One region of the Terrisporobacter hibernicus genome, then DNA from elsewhere that is predicted to be linked to it. Evidence: riboswitches for the same ligand, from Rfam matches in the RefSeq annotation. Region 1 holds a riboswitch; the other holds the start of a gene.
The links. A riboswitch is a leader RNA that binds a small molecule or an ion and turns the genes downstream of it on or off. The one in region 1 is predicted to bind S-adenosylmethionine.

Region 1 (4,948 bases):
AACTCCAGGTACTGTATTAGATGTATATGATGACGATGAATATGGTATGTCTGTAAAAATTCAATCTGGTAAAGATACTGAATTTGTATATTCTAGTTTAGGTAAGAATATTACAGTAAAAAAAGGCGATGATATAAAAGAAGGCCAATGTATAGGGTATGCAGGTAATACTAGTGATGTAGAATGCTTAAGTGGAGTACACGTGCATTTAGAAGCATACAAAAATAACACAGCTATTAATCCAATGAGTTTATTAGAATAAAGCTTAACAGGTTCAATCATATTTGGTTGGACCTGTTATATTTTTTGACTTTCTCTCATATATATCAATAAGGATATGATGTTAGGGGGGAAGGGAGTGAGATCCTATATAGAGGAAAGAGCAGTTATTGTAGCAAAATATATATTAGAAAAAAATACTACAGTAAGACAAACCGCTAAAACTTTTGGTGTAAGTAAAAGTACTATTCATAAGGATGTAACGGAACGATTAGAAGAAATCAATCCTTCTCTAGCTTTAGAAGTTAAGAGAGTTTTAGAAAAGAATAAATCAGAAAGACATATTCGAGGTGGTATGGCAACAAAGCTTAAATATGAAAGTGAAAAAAAAGTGTAGGTATATCCTGCACTTTTTTGAATTTAAAAGCTTTTAGTTAAATAATGATGTCTGGGAGTTTATGTCAAAAAACGACATGAAAATTTAAAAAATTAAATTATAAAAATAAATAATAGTATAAAATAAAAATAAAAACAATCTTAGTAAAAAATGTACTATAAAACCTGCATTTTTTTCTTGACTTATATTATTTTTTTGTATATCTTGTAACATAGAGGTCTTTAAAGAGAAATCAAATAAAGTTTAATATATATGAATAATAAAAGGAGTGAAAATATGGCTGGAGCAGATATAGGAATAGATTTAGGCACGGCAAATGTCTTAGTTTATGTAGATGGTAAGGGCATAGTACTAGAAGAACCATCGGTAGTTGCAATTGAAAAAAATACAAATACAGTTTTAGCAGTTGGAAATGAAGCAAGAAAAATGATAGGGAGAACACCTGCCAATATAGTGGCAATAAGACCGTTAAAAGATGGTGTTATTTCTGATTATGAAGCAACTGAAAAAATGTTAAAATACTTTACAGAAAAGATAGTTGAAAAAAAAGGATTTAGAAGACTTGTAATGCCAAGAATAATGGTATGTGTGCCAACAGGTGTAACAGAAGTTGAGAAAAGGGCAGTAGAAGAAGCCACAAGAGAAGCAGGAGCAAGAGAGGTATATATAATAGAAGAACCCATTGCAGCAGCTATAGGCGCAGGTATGGATATATCTTTACCAAATGGAAATATGGTAATAGATATAGGTGGAGGAACTACAGATATAGCTGTTATATCTCTTGGAGGAGCGGTAGTTAGTGACTCAATAAAAATAGGCGGAGATAAGTTTGATGCTGCCATAGTAGCGTATATTAAGAAAAAGCATAACCTTCTTATAGGGGAGAGAAGTGCAGAAAAGCTAAAAGTAGAAATTGGAACAGCTATGAAAGATAGTGAAGAACAATTTATGAAAATAAGCGGTAGAAACATAATAAAAGGCTTACCAGAAACTATAGAAGTTAGTTCACAAGAAATAGCGGAAGCATTAGAAGAATGTATAAAGCAAATCGTAGCTACAACTAGAGTTGTATTAGAAAAAATACCACCTGAATTAGCAGCAGATATAAGTACGTCTGGTATAGTGATGACTGGTGGGGGAGCTTTATTAAAAAATTTAGATAAGAGAATTGAGGAAGCTACAGGAATTCAAGTAATAGTTGCCGACGAGCCTTTATCTTGTGTTGCAAGAGGAACAGGTTCATCATTAAGCACATTAGATTTACTAGAAACTGGCGGAACATTTAAGAGAAGAAATAAAAAATAGTATAAAAGGGCTGTCATAATAATTTTAATTAGTATGTACAGCCCTTTTTAATATAAGTACACAGATGACTCTATTTAGGTGGAGAGTAAGATTGATAGAGCAATAGTTTCAGCCAATTCTAAAATAAAATGAAGTCGAACATTATTAAATGAAAATCTATTATTTTCATCTACTTTATCTACAATACCTACAATTGAATGTGATCCAATTTGCGGGAGTTTTTTACCTACGCCTTTACCTGGTAGAATTGGTCCTTTTCTAATTTGAATGTTTCCTATATTATTTATAGAACCTAAACAGGCATCAATAGCTAAGAATTCACTGTTAGGATGCTTTTCTTTTATTTGATCAAAAGATTCATATATGTTCAAGGCATGAATAGGATTATCTAGGGTACCGTAAACTGGGTATTTAAAGTCGCTATTTTTAAGCATAGTACCGACTAAAGGACCTAAAGCATCTCCTATAGCACGATCTGTTCCTATACAAATAACAACGGTATTTTCATTAATTATATCTTTGAGTATTAAGCTTAATATTTCTATAACATTTTCTTTTTTGTAATGCACTTTGGCTAAATACATAGGAACTTACCTCCCTTCAAAAATATATGAACTACATAATAAAAAAATACATAACTTTAATCAACATAAAATCACTTATACATAATCATATGATGAAAGCTTAAATAGTGTTCTTAAAATAAATAAAATCTTGACACTATAAAAAAAAAGGGTTATCATATACTTGTTAAAAGTAATAATAAAATATATGTGTAATCGTGATTACACCTTATCAAGAGAGGCAGAGGGACAGGCCCTGTGAAGCCCAGCAACCACTCCCATATTGGGGAACGGTGCTAAATCCTACTTAACGGAAACGTTAGAGAGATGAGGTTAGTTAATTATAATTTTTATGTGATAATTAACCTCTTCTGTTAAAGAAGAGGTTTTATTTTTACCCAAATTGACAAAAATAGATAATAAAAGGAGGAAATACAATGTCAAGACATTTATTCACATCGGAATCAGTAACTGAAGGTCATCCAGATAAAATGTGTGACCAAATTTCAGATGCAATATTAGATGCTTTATTAGAGAAGGACCCTTTATCAAGAGTAGCTTGTGAAACAATAACTACTACAGGATTAGTATTAGTAGCAGGAGAAATATCTACAAACGCTTATGTAGATATACAAAAAGTAGTTAGAGATACAGTAAAGGAAATAGGATATACAAGAGCTAAATATGGCTTTGATAGTCAAACTTGCGCTGTGATAACTGCTATAGATGAGCAGTCATCAGATATAGCTATGGGTGTTGATGAAGCTTTAGAAAGTAGAAGTGGAGAACAAACGGAAGAAGAAATTGAAGCTATAGGAGCAGGAGATCAAGGTATAATGTTTGGGTTTGCGTGTAATGAAACTCCAGAATTAATGCCATTACCTATATCTTTAGCACATAAGCTATCTAGAAGATTAACAGAAATAAGAAAAAATAAAACTGTAGATTATTTAAGACCAGATGGTAAAACTCAAGTTACTGTAGAGTACGATGGAAATAAGCCAGTAAGAGTTCATACTATATTAATATCTACTCAACATAGTGAACATGTAGATAATGACACTATAAGAAAAGATTTAATAGAGTTAGTAATAAAAGAAGTTATACCAGCAGATTTATTAGATGATGAAACTAAGATATATATAAACCCAACAGGTAGATTTGTTATAGGTGGACCACAAGGAGATACTGGTTTAACAGGAAGAAAAATAATAATAGACACTTATGGCGGATATTCTAGACACGGTGGAGGAGCATTCTCAGGAAAAGATGCAACTAAGGTTGATAGATCTGCTGCATATGCTGCTAGATACGTTGCTAAAAATATAGTAGCTGCTGGACTTGCAGATAAGTGTGAAATAGAGTTAGCTTATGCTATAGGCGTTGCTAGACCTTTATCTATATTTGTAGACACTTTTGGAACTGGAAAAGTTTCTGAAGCTGAATTAGTTGAATTAATAAATAAAAACTTTGACTTAAGACCAGGTGCTATAATAAGAGACTTAGACTTAAGAAAACCAATTTACAGACAAACAGCTGCATATGGTCACTTTGGAAGAACTGACGTGGATTTACCATGGGAAAGAACTGATAAAGCTGAAGCATTAAGAGAACAATCTTCAATAAAATAATTTTAATGATTAACATAAATAATAAAGAGTTGTATAAAATACGGCTCTTTATTTTTTTTACATTAAGTGATAACATAAAATATATTTATAATACTAATAATTATAAGTAGGCGTTAATAAATGATTTTAGGAGAATTGAAATGGAAAAATTACAAGGAATGGTTAGTGATATAGTCTTTAAAAATGAAGAAAATGGTTATACCATAGCCTCTTTAGCCAATGAAAATGATGAAATAACTATTGTAGGATGTATGCCAACTTTGTCTGTAGGAGAAAGCATAGAAATAGAAGGAAAATGGGTAAACCATAAAATTTATGGATCTCAATTTGAGGTGCAAAGTTTTATACCTGTTACACCATCTTCTCTTGAGGGTATCTATGTTTATTTATCTTCGGGTATGATACATGGAATAGGCGAAAAAATGGCTAAAAGAATAGTAGATAAATTTAGTGTTGATACTTTAGATATTATTCAAAATACTCCAGAAAGATTAACTGAAGTAGAAGGAATAGGTATTAAGAAAGTAAAACAAATCCAAGAAAGCTATGAAGAAAATAGAGAACTTAGAAATATAATAATACAACTATCTCCTTATGGAATAACTCCTAATTATTGTTTAAGAATATATAAAAAATATAAAGATAAATCCTTGGAAGTGATAAATAAAAATCCATATAGACTAGCAGAAGAAGTAAGAGGTATAGGATTTAGAATTGCCGATGATATTGCTAGCAAAATAGGTATAGACAAATATTCTCCAGATAGAATTATGCAGGGTATTTTATTTACTTTAAACCAAAGCTTGGGAAGTGGTCATACATATTTACCTAAA
Region 2 (4,948 bases), 820 kb from region 1:
ACTTTAAAGTCATGTTTTTTAATATATCCCATAAGGAATTTGATTGCCCAAACAGATACTACAAATGATACTACAGTACCAGCACCTAATACAATTAATTCAAAACTCGTAAATGCAAATCCAAATTTTAATAGCTTAAGTAAACTTGCACCAAACATTACTGGTATAGCTAAAAAGAATGTAAACTCTGCTGCTATTTCTCTTGATACACCTATTAATAATGCTCCCACTATTGTTGCCCCTGAACGAGATGTCCCTGGAAAAACTGCGGCTATTAATTGGAATAATCCTATGATTATAGCCATTTTATATGTAAGTTGATTCATGTTTGTAACTTTAGGTCTTGTACCTTTGTTATGATTTTCAACTACTATAAATAAAATACCAAATATGATAAGCATAGTAGCTACTGTTTGGAAATTATAAAATAGCGCATTTATTTGATCATCCCATAGTAATCCAATTACTGCTGCAGGAATACAAGCAATTACTATTTTAATCCACATAATAATTATGTCTTTTTGTACAAATGGTTTTCTATCAAATTTAAAAGGAAAAATCTTTTTCCAATATAAAATTACAACAGCCATTATGGCACCAAGCTGTATAACTACAAAGAACATTTCTTTGAAAGCTGGCGACATACCTAATTGTAGAAATTCATCAACTAATATCATATGGCCTGTACTACTTACTGGAAGCCACTCTGTAATTCCTTCAATAATTCCCAATATGATGGCTTTAAATATTTCTATCCATTCCATGTTTTCACCTCATTTATATTTTCTTTATTTGAATAAAAAAAATCCTAATTAATATTAGGTCCTTTTCTAGTATACCATATAAAGTATGACTTAGCCTCATAATTTTATACTTACCATTTTGTAATAAATTCACAAAATAGTAAGTATAAAAATTTAATTACTTTAAAATATCCTCTAAAACTACCCTTATTTAAAAAAAGTTATCTAAAATATTTCAGATAACTTTTTTCCTATATTAGGTAGTTTCTATGCTATTTTTTCTGAATTTCCTTTGTTACTTTTAAGTCTCGGAAGACCAAATCCTATAGCAACTATACCACACACAAACATTAATATTGGATAGTGTAAGTAACCAATTATTGCAAATGGTGATATACCAGCCAAACCTGCTGCTGTTAATAGTTGGGCTCCATAAGGAATTATACCTTGCCATACTGAAGAAAATATATCCAATATACTAGCTGATTTTTTTGAATCTATTTCATATTCATCTGCTATATCTTTAGCTATTGGTCCAGCCATTACTATGGCTATAGTGTTATTTGCAGTACATAAATCTACAATACTAACTAATGCTGCTATTCCAAATTCAGCACCTTTTTTATTTTTAATTTTACTTTGTATAAAATCAAGTACAAAATCAATTCCTCCATTAAACTTAATAAGTTCAACCATTCCTCCAACTACTACAGATATCATACAAAGTTCAAACATTCCCGCCATTCCTTCAGATACAGCTGTTATTACTCCAAATAAATCTAATGATCCTGTTATTATGCCTATTGTTCCTGCAAATATTACTCCTCCACCAAGAAGTAAAAATACATTTGCTCCAAGAATGGCACCAATAAGTACAAATAAATATGGTAAAACTTTTAATAATTCATAATCATACGCTTCATTTGATACGCTTACATATCCTCTACTCATTACAGTTAACAATATTATGGTTACTATTGCTGCTGGCAGCACTATTAAGAAGTTTACTTTAAACTTATCTCTCATTTCACAACCTTGAGTTCTAGTTGCTGCAATTGTTGTATCAGATATCATTGATAAGTTATCACCAAACATCGCACCACCTACGACTGCACCTAAAACTAAAGCTACTGGTATTCCAGTTTTTGAAGCGACTGCTACACCTATTGGTCCTATTGCAGCTATTGTCCCTACTGATGTTCCCATAGATATTGATATAAAACATCCTATAACAAATAATCCTGTAACTAATAAGTTAGCTGGTACTACTGATAAACCTAAATTTACTACTGAATCAGCTCCACCCATGGCTTTTGATACACCACTGAAAGCACCAGCAAATAAGAATATTATAAGCATTAAAATAATATCTTTATTTCCTCCACCTTTACAAAATACGTCTATCTTCTTGTTAAAATCAACTTCTCTATTAAATAAAAATGCTACTGCTGTTGAAATTATAAAAGCTACTAAAGTAGGCATTTTATAAAAATTTCCACTTATAACTCCACTTCCAATAAATAAAACCAAAAATATAACTAGTGGCAATAATGCCAATGCACTACCTTTTTGTCTTTCCTTACTCATAATTATTCTCCCTTCCTTATAATACTTACTATCAGTTTAAATTTTATTTTCCATACTAAAAAAAGCTTGAGAATAATCTCAAGCTTTTATAAACTATGTTATTCCTCATCTTTCAGCCTTCGCTGCAGGATTTAGCACCTTTTTATATATAAATATATATCGGTTGCCGGGTATCATAGGGCCTGTCCCTCCACCACTCTTGATAAGTAAGTAAATATTTATTTTTATTAATTAATATAATACTAGAGTATTTTTTATCTACTGTCAACTTTTTATTATTAAAAAATTCTAATATATCATATTAAGCACAAACTATTTCTCAGGTATATAAATTTGTTTTGAGTCAAATCCTAAATTTTTAAATTTAGAATATAAAAATTCATACTTACTTGGTACAATTTTTATTACATTCATATCAAAAGGTAATTTTGATATATTTTCTACCTTAAGATCTTTTCTACTAAGTACATCTATATATTCATCACACCAAGGTTTTATAATTTTCGCTTCTCCACTTATTTGCAATCCACATAAATTGTTCATACTTTTATAATCTTCATATACACAAAGAGATATTTTATTGTTTTTTGAAAGTCCTATAAACTTTAAACCGCCTTCACTAATTATATAAATATTTCCATCATAATACTCATATTCTAAAGGTGTCGCTCTTACAAAGTCTCCATATCCAGTAGCAAGTGTACATGTGTTTTTATTTATAAGAAAAGCTTCAATTTCTTTTTTGGTTATATTAACCGGAGGTATAAACTTAGGTGTATTAAAATATTCCCTTAAGTCTTTACCCAATTCCAAGGCTTTTTTCTCATCATATTCACCTAAGTCACCAAATGGTATCCCCACTTTGGAACAAAATGACTTTATCTTTTCCTTATCATCAGTATTAAGCTTATTTATAAACATTTCACCCTTTATAAACTCGCAAAAAATATTTTCATTATTTACAATTTTTTTCAATTTAGCAATTTCATTTAATCCATCTGGTTTATTTAGTCCTATACATACTAAGGCTACTCTTTTCTTACTAAAGTCTATTTTGTTTTCTTCTATATATTTCAAAATTTTTTCGCAACTATTTTGTCCATACAAAGAAAACACTAAGACAATGTTAGAATAATACTTAATATCACTTGGTGCATCAATAATGTCAAAAGATTTTGCTGGGCCTAATATTGGACATACAGTATTTGCAATAACCTTTCCTGTTCCATACTTACTTTCATATAAAATAAGAGTAACATTCATTTTATCCACCTCTTCATAATAAATCTTATTATTTGACATTTATTTTTTAGGAATAGTTTTCACATCTTCCTTTCTTCTATTGTTACACTTTTTATGACCCCTGTCTATCAAATGAGTAAATAGCTTATATTTTTATGATTTTTATATTTTTTTTAATAATAAAAAAAGGAATTATTAAGATTTACTTAATAATTCCAATATGTACTTTTTCTTTTCGATGATTATAAAACTCTTCTTGCATTTACATAAGTATTTACATAGTACGAACTATTCATATCGTTTATAACAACTTTTCCTTGCCCAGATGCAGCATGAATTAATTGTCCATTTCCTATGTAGATACCAACGTGAGTAACCCCACCATTATTTGAACCAACAGTATCAAAGAATACTAAATCTCCAGCTTTTAAATTACTTCTACTTACATAAGTTCCATAGTGACTTTGTAAAGATGATGTTCTTGGTAATGTTATTCCAGCAGCATTTTTAAATACATAGTATGTAAACCCTGAACAGTCGAATCCACTAGGTCCTTGAGCACCCCATACATAAGGCTTTCCTAATAATTTTTTTGCATAAGAAATTACCTTACTTGCTGAAGTACTAGTTGATGTATTAGAATCTGAAGAACCTCCAGAAGATGGTTTTGTGCTAGTTAGATATGTACTAGACACATATCCTGTTATACTTCCACTAGTTATTTTTGACCATCCATTGTTAGTTGATTTTACAGTTACTTTTGTTCCATGATTTAATGTAGTAATTACTGAGTAGCTTGTTCCTGCTCCTCTTCTTACATTTAATCCAGGTTTTGAGTCTACATATTTAGTAGTTGATGTTTCATTATTAGAATCATTTCCAGTACTTGGCTTATTGCTACTTAAATATGCACTAGAAACATATCCTGTTACACTTCCACTAGTTATTTTTGACCATCCGTTGCTAGTTGATTTTACAGTTACTTTTGTTCCATGACTTAATGTAGTAATTACTGAGTAGCTTGTTCCTGCTCCTTTTCTTACATTTAGTCCAACACTTGCATCCACATATTTTGTAATTGATGTTTCATTACTATCATTATCTGAACTTGGTGCTTTACTGCTTAAATATTGATTTGAAACATATCCTGTTATACTTCCACTAGAAATTTTTGACCAATCGCCACTTGTAGTTATTACTTTAACTTTAGTTCCATTAGTTAATGTTGCTATCTTAGCATAGCTAGTTGATGGCCCTTTTCTTACATTTAATCCAGCTGAAGTATCAACATATTTCTCACTTGATGAAGCTGATGTTCCACTTGATATATAATCCTTATGAACATAACCTGTTTTTGAGTTATATTTTATTTTTCT

Region 2: another riboswitch for S-adenosylmethionine. It lies ahead of JW646_RS05710 (Na+/H+ antiporter NhaC family protein); the one in region 1 lies ahead of metK (methionine adenosyltransferase).

What each region holds. Positions count from the first base shown of each region.
Region 1 covers NZ_CP081135.1:2,012,939-2,017,886, forward strand. Annotated here, with positions in the region: gene JW646_RS10085 (M23 family metallopeptidase) at 1-262, shown strand, start outside; gene spoIIID (sporulation transcriptional regulator SpoIIID) at 359-616, shown strand; gene mreB (rod shape-determining protein) at 893-1,921, shown strand; gene yyaC (spore protease YyaC) at 1,996-2,505, opposite strand; SAM riboswitch class I at 2,711-2,818, shown strand; gene metK (methionine adenosyltransferase) at 2,922-4,115, shown strand; gene recD2 (SF1B family DNA helicase RecD2) at 4,256-4,948, shown strand, end outside.
Region 2 covers NZ_CP081135.1:1,189,305-1,194,252, forward strand. Annotated here, with positions in the region: gene JW646_RS05705 (undecaprenyl-diphosphate phosphatase) at 1-764, opposite strand, end outside; gene JW646_RS05710 (Na+/H+ antiporter NhaC family protein) at 1,011-2,330, opposite strand; SAM riboswitch class I at 2,433-2,539, opposite strand; gene JW646_RS05715 (flavodoxin domain-containing protein) at 2,643-3,632, opposite strand; gene JW646_RS05720 (C40 family peptidase) at 3,815-4,948, opposite strand, start outside.